Regions from separate parts of the Streptomyces canarius genome, predicted to be linked through region 1. Evidence: riboswitches for the same ligand, from Rfam matches in the RefSeq annotation. Region 1 holds a riboswitch; the other holds the start of a gene.
The links. Region 1 has a riboswitch for S-adenosylmethionine ahead of IE294_RS24860 (amino acid ABC transporter permease). Riboswitches for the same ligand answer to the same signal wherever they lie in the genome.
Positions count from the first base shown of each region.

Region 2: linked by a shared signal. The riboswitch ahead of IE294_RS20090 (DUF3293 domain-containing protein) and the one ahead of IE294_RS24860 (amino acid ABC transporter permease) in region 1 are both predicted to bind S-adenosylmethionine.

Region 1 is NZ_BMVN01000018.1:105,568-110,219, reverse strand. It holds gene IE294_RS24870 (ABC transporter substrate-binding protein) at 1-549, opposite strand, end outside; gene IE294_RS24865 (amino acid ABC transporter ATP-binding protein) at 665-1,456, opposite strand; gene IE294_RS24860 (amino acid ABC transporter permease) at 1,453-2,436, opposite strand; SAM riboswitch class IV at 2,790-2,900, opposite strand; gene IE294_RS24855 (glutathione S-transferase C-terminal domain-containing protein) at 2,978-3,865, opposite strand; gene IE294_RS49075 (putative leader peptide) at 3,948-4,070, opposite strand; gene IE294_RS24850 (NAD(P)/FAD-dependent oxidoreductase) at 4,211-4,652, shown strand, end outside.
Region 2 is NZ_BMVN01000013.1:87,288-91,939, reverse strand. It holds gene IE294_RS20095 (FG-GAP-like repeat-containing protein) at 1-2,944, shown strand, start outside; SAM riboswitch class IV at 3,015-3,130, shown strand; gene IE294_RS20090 (DUF3293 domain-containing protein) at 3,176-3,676, shown strand; gene IE294_RS20085 (DUF2252 domain-containing protein) at 3,829-4,652, shown strand, end outside.

The DNA of each region.
Region 1 (4,652 bases):
GTTCCAGGAGTTCTTCTTCAGCACCTCGAAGGCCAGGTTGTCCTTGCGGTAGGAGGCGAACTCGTACTTCCGCTTGCGTTCCTCGGTGACGGTGACGTTGGAGAACGCCACGTCGACCTTGCCGCTGTCGACGCCGACGAAGAGGTTCTCCCAGGTGGAGTTCCTGATCTCGGGCTTCAGGCCGAGGACCGCGGCCACCAGGCGGCCGAGGTCGGGCTCGGAGCCGGTGAGGGTCTTCTGGTCGCTGCCCACGAAGTTCAGCGGCGCGGAGCCCGAGGGCAGGGCTCCGACGCCGATGACGAGCTTGCCGCTCCTGCGCACGGAGGCGGGCAGTTCGGCGCTGATGGACTTCACTTCGGAGACCTTGAGCGCGGTCTCCTCGGCGGCTCCGTTGGACAGCCGCCCCACGGTCACCGTGCCGGTGGCGTCGGTCTTGGTGACGGCCTCGCTGTCACCTCCGCAGGCGGCGAGCCCGGTGGCGAGGGTGGCGACGGCGGTCGCCGCGGTGATGCCGCGGAACACGGCGCGTCGGGAGAGGTGGCTGGGCATGGCGTGGCTGTCCTTGTCTCGCTGATGAGGGCGGTGAGCGACGGGAGTGCGGTGGGGGGTGGTGGTCATGGAGGGCCTGAGCGGCAGAGCCGGAGCACCCTGCCGGGCGGCGCGGTCAGAGCACCTTGCCGAGGAATTCCCGGGTCCGTGCGTGCCGGGGCCGGTCCAGCACCTCGCCGGGCGGGCCCTGTTCGACGATCCGGCCGCCGTCGATGAAGACGACCCGGTCGGCGACCTCGCGGGCGAAGCCGATCTCGTGGGTGACGATGACGAGGGTGGTGCCGCTGGTGGCCAGGTCCTTGATGACGGCCAGCACCTCGCCGACGAGTTCGGGGTCGAGCGCCGAGGTCGGCTCGTCGAAGAGGATGATCCCGGGCCGCAGGGCGAGGGCGCGGGCGATGGCGACGCGCTGCTGCTGGCCGCCGGACAGCTGCCGCGGGTAGGCGCCGGTCTTGTCGCCGAGGCCGACGCGGTCGAGGAGTTCCCGGGCGAGTTCCTGCGCCGCCGCCCTGGTCAGCCCGCCGGTGGCGGCGGGGGCCGCGGCGACGTTCTCCAGGACGGTCAGGTGCGGGAAGAGGTTGAAGTTCTGGAAGACGAAGCCGATCCGGCTGCGCTGGGCGAGGATGGCGCGCTCGCTGAGTTCCCTGAGCCGGTCCCCGTGCCGCCTCACCCCGATCAGCTCGCCGCCCACGCTGACGTGGCCGATCTCGGGCTTCTCCAGGTGGTTGACGACCCTGAGCAGCGTGGACTTGCCGGAGCCGGACGGTCCGAGGATCACCGTGACCTCGCCGGGGCGGACGGTCAGGTCGATGCCGTCGAGGACGCGGTGGGAGCCGTACCACTTGTGGACGCCGTGCACTTCGAGCGCGGCGGGGGCGGCCTTCGGCAGGGTCTGCGCGGTGGTCATACGGCGGCCTCCCGGCTCAGCCGGGCCCGCAGGCCGGCGAGGACGGCCCGGGCCTTCTGCAAGGGGGTCGGCGGCAGGGTGCGGGTGGCGCCCCGGGCGTAGTACCGCTCGACGTAGAACTGGACGACGGACACGGCGCTGGTGAGGATCAGGTACCAGACGGTGGCGACCATCAGCAGCGGCACGACGTCACCGGGGTAGGTGCTGCCCATCGACTGCACCGTGCCGAACAGGTCGAGCAGCGACACGTAGAAGACCAGGGACGTGCTCTTGATGAGGCCGATGAGCTGGTTGACGTAGTTCGGGGTGATGGACCTGAGGGCCTGCGGGAAGACGATCCTGCGGAACTGGTAGCCCCGGGGCAGGCCGAGCGCGGCGGCGGCCTCGTGCTGTCCCTGGTCCACGGAGAGGATGCCGCCGCGGACCACCTCGGCCGCGTACGCCGCCTCGTTGAGGCTGAGGCCGATGACGGCGATCGTCATGTCCGTGGCCAGCCGGGACTCGTCGAAGGTGACGAAGGCGGGTCCGAACGGCACGCCGAGGCTCAACGTCTTGTACAGGGCACTGAAGTTGTAGAGGAAGATCAGTACGACGATGAGCGGTACGGAGCGGAACAGCCAGGTGTAGGTCCAGCTGACCGCGCGCAGAACCGGGCTCCCGGAGAGCCGGGCGAGTGCCAGCAGGATGCCGCCGAGGAGCCCCAGGACGGCGCTGAGCGCGGCGACTTCGAGGGTGACGAGGAGGCCGTCGAGGACGGTGGGGCGCAGGAACCAGTAGCGGAAGCGGTCCCACTGGTAGAAGGGGTTCGTGACCAGTCCGTGCAGGATCTGCGCGACGAGTACGAGGACGGCGGCGGTGACGATCCACCGGCCGGGCCGGCGCAGCGGCTGGACCGGCTGGGCGGACAGGGGTTTTGACGGTGTGTCGGCGGGGGCCGGCGCCTCGGCTAGGGAGACGGCGGCGCCTGCGGGTTCACTCATGGCGGGCTCCGGCGGAGTCGGTCACCCCGGGGCCGCGCGGGAGCGGAGGTGGGCCACGACGGCACTGGGGCACGAGGCGGCGCACTAACAGGCGCGGAACCGGGGGCTGGGCGGACAACGGCACACCGGACGGACGGTGTGCGGCGGGAACGCGGGGGCTGGGAGGAGACGTCAGCCCTGACAGCGGGCAGAGCCCGGTGCGGTACACAGTGCGCTGTTCACGCGGAGCAGATCGACGGCGCGGTCGGCGACGAGGAGACCGGCGTACGACGGTACGCAGCCCTGGGGGCGGCTCGCGGCCGTCCTGGGAGCTGCGTACATGGCGTCACCTGTCACTGTTCCGGCCCCGTGGGGCCTCGCGCTTACCGAAAACGTCATCCGGTCCGGTCGTCACCTGGGGCACCCCACCGCGGTGCGAGGGTTGCCGGTCAGCGAGCCAGGGCTTGGCGCTGACGCTCATGACCGTTCTGAGCCGTAAGTAAGGCAGTTGCCCGTTCGAATGTCAACGGCCGTCCGCCCAGTGGACCTCGGCGGCCCGCTCTCACCTGCGCGAAGCGTCCGGGGCATCCGCGGCGTGGCCTGCCCAGTCCAGGATCTGGACAGCGGCTCCGGCGGCCTCCAGGCCCTGGCAGCGACCGTGGTGGCGGCGGGCGATGCCGTCGAGGTCGAGGTGGCGGCCGAAGGCGGGGTGGGCGGCCAGGCGGCGGGCGTAGGCCCACAGGGCGTGGTGGCCGACGATGCGGTGCACGGCGGAGGCGTCGAGGTGGCAGCGGTGGACGGTGTCGAGTTGCACGAGGGTGACCCACAGCTCGATGTCGGCGGCGGTGAGCCGGTCGTCGGCCAGGTACTCCGCGCCGCTCAGCCGCCGCTCCAGCCGGCCCAGGGTGTCCAGCAGCACGTCGAGGGCGGCGGCCCGTTCGGCGGGGTCGGCACCGGCGCGGCCGGCGCCCTGCGCGGCCTCCTCGATGCCCTCGGCGCACATCCGCTCGACGGCCTCGATCACGGACTCCAGGCCGGAGGGGTACAGGCGGGCGTCGCCGCCCGGCCGGAACCGGTCCAGGTCGCGCAGGATGTCGGGGGTGTGGGTGCTGACGATGCGTCCGGACCAGTCGTCGCTGAGCACGGGCGCGAGCGCCGGGCCGGTGTAGTGGTGGGCGCTCGCCTCGTAGAGCGGGCGGAGCACGGCGTGGCCGCCGCCGGGACAGTCCGGGACAGCGGGCAGGAGGGTGACGGGACAGCGGTCGTCCAGGCCGAGCAGGCTGTGGCCGACGGCGAGGCGCAGCCCGTCGGGGCAGGCGGTCGACAGATGGAGCCGGTAGCGGTGCGGCACGGCGTAGTGGCCGCTGCGCGCGTCCCGGCCGATCCGGCCTCGGAAGACGGGCGCGGTACCGCGGGTGGACGGGACGGCGGCGAGCGGAGTGATGGACATGCGTCTCCCCGGGTGGTGGGTGTGCGAAGGGGCGCGCCGGCACGGGCGTGACCGGTCGGTGGGGGCGGAGGGGCGGCCCGGCTCAGCGGTGGCGGCTGATCGCGCTGCACACGCGCTGGAGGTCGATGTGGCGACGGGAGGTGAGCAGGGGGGCGCACAAGGGCGTCCGGCCGGTCCGGCCGGTGCCCGTTGCGCGGCGCGTCATGATTCCCTACCTGTTCACTAGGATTCCCTCCCTGGAGTGTCGATCGGGCTCCGTACGACGTCAAGGGGGCGTCCACGCCTGGGGATCGAGGTCGGCGCCGGGTACTCCTCAGGGAGAGAAACATGTGACATAGTACTGGCGTGGCGAAGCTACTGACCTGCGATGTCGTGGTCGTCGGGGCCGGAATGACGGGCGCGGCCTGTGCCCTGTACGCCGCGCGCGCCGGACTCGACGTACGACTGGTGGACCGGGGCCCGGTGGCCGGCGGTACCACCGGAGCCGGCGAGGGCAACCTCCTCGTCTCCGACAAGGAGCCGGGCCCGGAACTCGAACTCGCGCTGCTGTCGGCCCGGTTGTGGGCCGAGCTGGCGGGGGAACTGGGCGCCGCGATCGAGTACGAACCCAAGGGCGGCCTCGTGGTCGCCTCCACGCCCGGCGCCCTGACCGCCCTGCGGGACTTCGCCGCGGACCAGCGGACCGCCGGCGTCACCGCCGTACCGGTCGACGCCGACCAGGTCGCCGAGCTGGAGCCGCACGTGGCGCCCGGCATGGCGGGCGCGGTGCACTACCCGCAGGACGCCC
Region 2 (4,652 bases), on a different contig from region 1:
CCCGCTCCAGTACGACATCGACAACGGCTCCTACCGCGGGGACGTCTCCTTCGAACCCGGCCACTACGGGGACGGGTCGGACACCGTCGCCCTCTACTCGGAGGAGGACGCGCAGGTCACGCTCGTGCGAGGCGCGGAAACGCCCGGCACCGGCAGCGCGGTGGTGCCGGTGCCCGAGGGCCACACGTACGAGGGCACGTTCGGCGACACCGTGCTCACCAGCACGAGCGACCTCGCCGGGAACCCGGACGCCTACCAGCTCCTGAGGGCCGACGACGGCGAGGTCCGCCGGACGCCGGTGACGGGGCTGCCCGGCGGCGCCCACGACATCCGCGTCGAGGACGGTGACGCACGGTCCGTCATCCTGCGCTGGCAGACGGAGGACGGCAGCCACTGGAGCATCGTCGACCTCGCCACCGGCGTGGCGGAGGCGCTGCCCGACCGGCCCGATCCGCAGGAGGCCTGGGAGGTGACCGGCTTCCGGCTGAGCCCCGGCACGGTGCTGCGGCTGCGCACCGGACGCGGCAAGGCGGACCTGCTCGACCGGGCCGACCCGGCCGCCACACCCCGCACCCTGGAGACGAGTTCGCTGACGTACCAGGCCGCCTACGGCGTCGTCGGCTCGGCACTGCTGGGCGTCGAGCCGATGTCGCCGGGTGACGACAAGTACCGGGGCCAGCCCCTGTTCGCCCTCACGTCCGACGGCTCGGACACCGCCCTGACCAAGGTCATGGACCCGGCCGCCCATCAGCTCGTCCAGGCCCCGGACGGCTCCGTCCTGGTGGCGGGCGCCGCGGCGTACGTCGACCGGGGCGACCTCGACTGGGGCGTGTACCGGGTCGCCCAGGGCGCCGACGGCTCGGTCACCCGCAGCCGCCTGACCGCCGTACAGCCGATGCCCGCGCAGGTCCACGGACTCTCCCTCGGCAGCGGCATCCTCACCACGGCCGACAACAGCACGCTCTACGAGCCGCACACGATCCTCGGCGCCTACCGCAGCACCTGGCTCACCACGAGCGGCACCCCGAGCCCCGCACGGACCACCGTGGACGGCCTGGTCAGCGGCTGGGACGGCTTCTGCGACGAGACCACGCCCCGCTGCATCCGGATGTTCGCCGACGGCACCGGCCGCCACGGCCGCCGCGACTCCACCGAGTCCGGCCTGACCATGCTGCGCGCCAACGGCGCCGTCGACTGGGGCCCGACCCTCGACACCGGCGACGACTCCCCGGAGCTCACGGACCTCTCCGGGCGGTACGCCGTCGTCGACGGCGCCTCCTCCGGCAAGCAGTACATCGGTGGGTTCGCCACCGCCGGGGCGGGCAAGGTCCTGCTCAAGCGGGACCGGGTCGCCGCGGCCGTGTGGGGGAACACCCTGTGGAGCGGCGCGGCGAGCGGCGGGAAGGTCACGGCCACCCGGCTCCCCGCGGGAACCGCCGTCGAGTCCTTCACCACCCGCGACGGCTGCACCCCGTCCGACCTCCAGGCCGTGGGCCGCTTCGTCTACTGGGTCTGCCGGGACGCCTGGGGCGACGTACACGGCGCGGGCCTGTACGACCGCACGACCAAGCGCACCTCCACCGCCCCGGACAGCCGGGTCCTGCTCGGGGACGGATACCTGGTCGAGCGGGTTCCCGGCACCCAGTCGGACAGCGGGCTGAGGTTGCTCGACCTGCACAACGGGCTGCCGGCCGGCGGCAGTCACACCGACCTGCCGAGCCGCGAGCTGGCCGACTGGACCGACCTCGGCCAGGAGAACACCGGGGCCGGGAGCAGCTGGACCGTGGACCGCTTCGGCGGCGGCGTCGCCTACGCCGACCGCGACCAGCGCGTGCACGTCGTGCCGGCCGGCGTCCCGGCGTCCCCCCTCACGGCCGTCGACGCCACGGTCACCGCGGGCTCCGCGCACTGGTCCGGCACCTGGTGGCTGTCCAAGCCCGCCGCCGACTGGAAGGTGACCGTCCGCCGGAAGACGTCCGGCGCCACCGTCCGTACGCTCTCCGGCGGCACGGCCCGGGGCCTGCTGACGGCCGCCTGGGACGGCAGGGACACCGCGGGTCGCCTGGTCGCCAACGGCGCCTACACCTGGACCCTCACCGCCCGGCCCGCCGACGGCCGGGGCGCCGCGCTCACCCTCTCCGGAGACGTCAAGGTGACCGCCGGGACGGCGGCACCGCGCGACTACGCCGGCAACGACGGGGTCGGTGACGTCCTCACCCTCAGCTCCTCCGGCACCCTCACCGTCCGGCGCGGCACCGGTACGGGCACGCTGGGCGGCACGGTCTCCGGCTCCGGCTGGCCGGCCACCGCCCGGATCGTGCCGTTCGGCGACCTGGACGGCGACCACTGCAACGACGTGCTGGTCCGCACCGGCGGCGCCCTGCGGGCCTACCGCCCGGCCTGCGGCAAGGCCCCGACGCCCGCCACGCCGTACACCTCGCTCGGCACCTCCGGCTGGAACGCGTACGACGTCCTGACCTCACCCGGCGACGTCAACGGCGACGGCCGGCCCGACCTGATCGGCCGCCAGTCCTCGACCGGGGACGTCTACCTCTTCAAGGGCGCGGCGAACGGCAGGCTCTCCGCCCGCACGAGGATCGCCTCCCACTGGACCGGCTACAAGAAGATCGTCGGCGCCGGTGACCTCACCGGCGACGGCCGCGGCGACCTCCTCGTCCAGGACAAGTCCAACGAGCTGTGGCGGTACGAGGCCACCACCACGAGCACGGGCGGCTTCAAGGCCCGCGTCAAGGTGTTCGCCGACTGGGGCGCCTCCTACAACGCGGTCGTCGGCGCGGGCGACTTCACCGGCGACGGCCGCGCGGACCTCGTGGCCCGCGACACCGCGGGCACCGTGTGGCGCTACAACGGCAACGGCAAGGGCTCGTTCGGGGGCCGAGTGAAGATCGCCACCGGGTGGAAGGGGTACACGGCCGTCATGTGACGGCGGATGCGACGTCAGCCACGGGTCCTGGGCTGGACTTTGCGCCGGGCCCCGTGCCAGGATCCGCCTCGGTCACGAAGCCGATCGCGCCCCTGGACGAGCGTCGGCTGGCAACCTCGCTCACCGCGCAAGGTGCCCTCCAGGGAAGACCGGGCCCCCACGGTCCCGTGGGGGTAAGCGCGGATCTCCCTGCCCGGCGGGTAAGGGGGTCCCTCTCGGACGGAGACCCTCATGACCGCCGGCAACCCGATCACGCGAACGTCCCAGTGGGGCCTCTACCAGCAGGCCGTCGTGGACGTGGAGTTGCCCGGAGGACCGGTCCGCATCACCCCGGCACCGCCCGGGGTGGTGGTGGGCCGGTTCCCCGTCCCGCACGGGGAGACCATCCACGTGGTCACGGCCCACAACCCCCGGGGCACCCGCGCCTCCCGGCAGCACAACGACCGCGCGCATCGGCAATTGCTCGGCCTGCTGCGCCGGCGGGGACTTCCGTGGTGGCCCGCTGTCGGCGGTGACCCGGACGGCCGGCACACCGAGGAGAGCGCGGCGATCGTCGGCCTGAGCGACGACGAAGCGCGCGCGCTGGGACGGGAGTTCGGGCAGGACGCGGTGTTCGCCTGGTCGGCGCCGGCATGGAGGCTGCTCACCTGCTTCGGCGCCGAAGAGGCACTGACACTCGGGTGGCGGGCTACAGAGCGGCCTTCAGGGCCTTCAGGGCCTTCAATGCCTTGAGGGTCTTCAGGTCTTGAGAATCTTCAGGGTCTTGAGGGCCTTCAGGGCCTTCAGGGCCTTCAGGGTCTTGAGGGTCTTCACCCGCGGGCGCGCTGAGTTTCCCCAGGGTGCTGACGGTTTTCGGCCACCGGCTGTACGGTCTCCCCGAGTTGATGTTCGTACCGTCGCCTGTTCGAAGGCGGGCGGGCCGTGCGGGGAAGGCGGTCGCGGTGACCGGAACCGATGTAGGAGCGACGGACGCGGCGGACCGGGGCGCACGCCGCCTGCCCCGGGTGCGCGGGTTCGCCGCCTGGCCGCCGCAGGGCTCGCCGAAGGAGGAGGGCAAGGCGCTCCGGACGGGTGTGCCGCGCTCCGCCCACCGCACGCTGGAGCTGGACGCCGCCCGCCCCGACGCGGTGAGCGCGGTGGCCGAGTCCAACGCCGGCCGCATCGCCGAACTGACCCCGCTGCGCGTGGGCCGGATGGCGGCCACCCCCTTCGCCTTCCTGCGCGGCTCCGCCGCACTCATGGCGTACGACCTCGCGCGCACCCCCACCACCAGGATCGGCACCCAGATCTGCGGTGACGCCCACGCGGCCAACTTCGGGCTGTACGGCGACGCCCGCGGCGACCTCGTCATCGACCTCAACGACTTCGACGAGACCGCGCACGGCCCCTGGGAGTGGGACCTCAAGCGGCTCGTGGCCTCGCTGGTGCTCGCCGGCCGCGAGGCGGGCGCCGACGAGGACACCTGCCGCGCCGCGGCCCAGGACGCGGCCGGTGCCTACCGCCGTACCATGCGGCTGCTCGCCAAGCTGCCCGTGCTCGACGCCTGGAACGCCATCGCGGACGAGGAACTGGTCTCCCACACCGACGCCCACGACCTGCTCGGCACGCTCCAGCGGGTCTCGGAGAAGGCCCGGGCCAACACCAGCGGCCGGTTCGCCGCGAAGTCGACCGAGCCGGTGCCGGACGGCGGACGCCGGTTCGTGCCCGC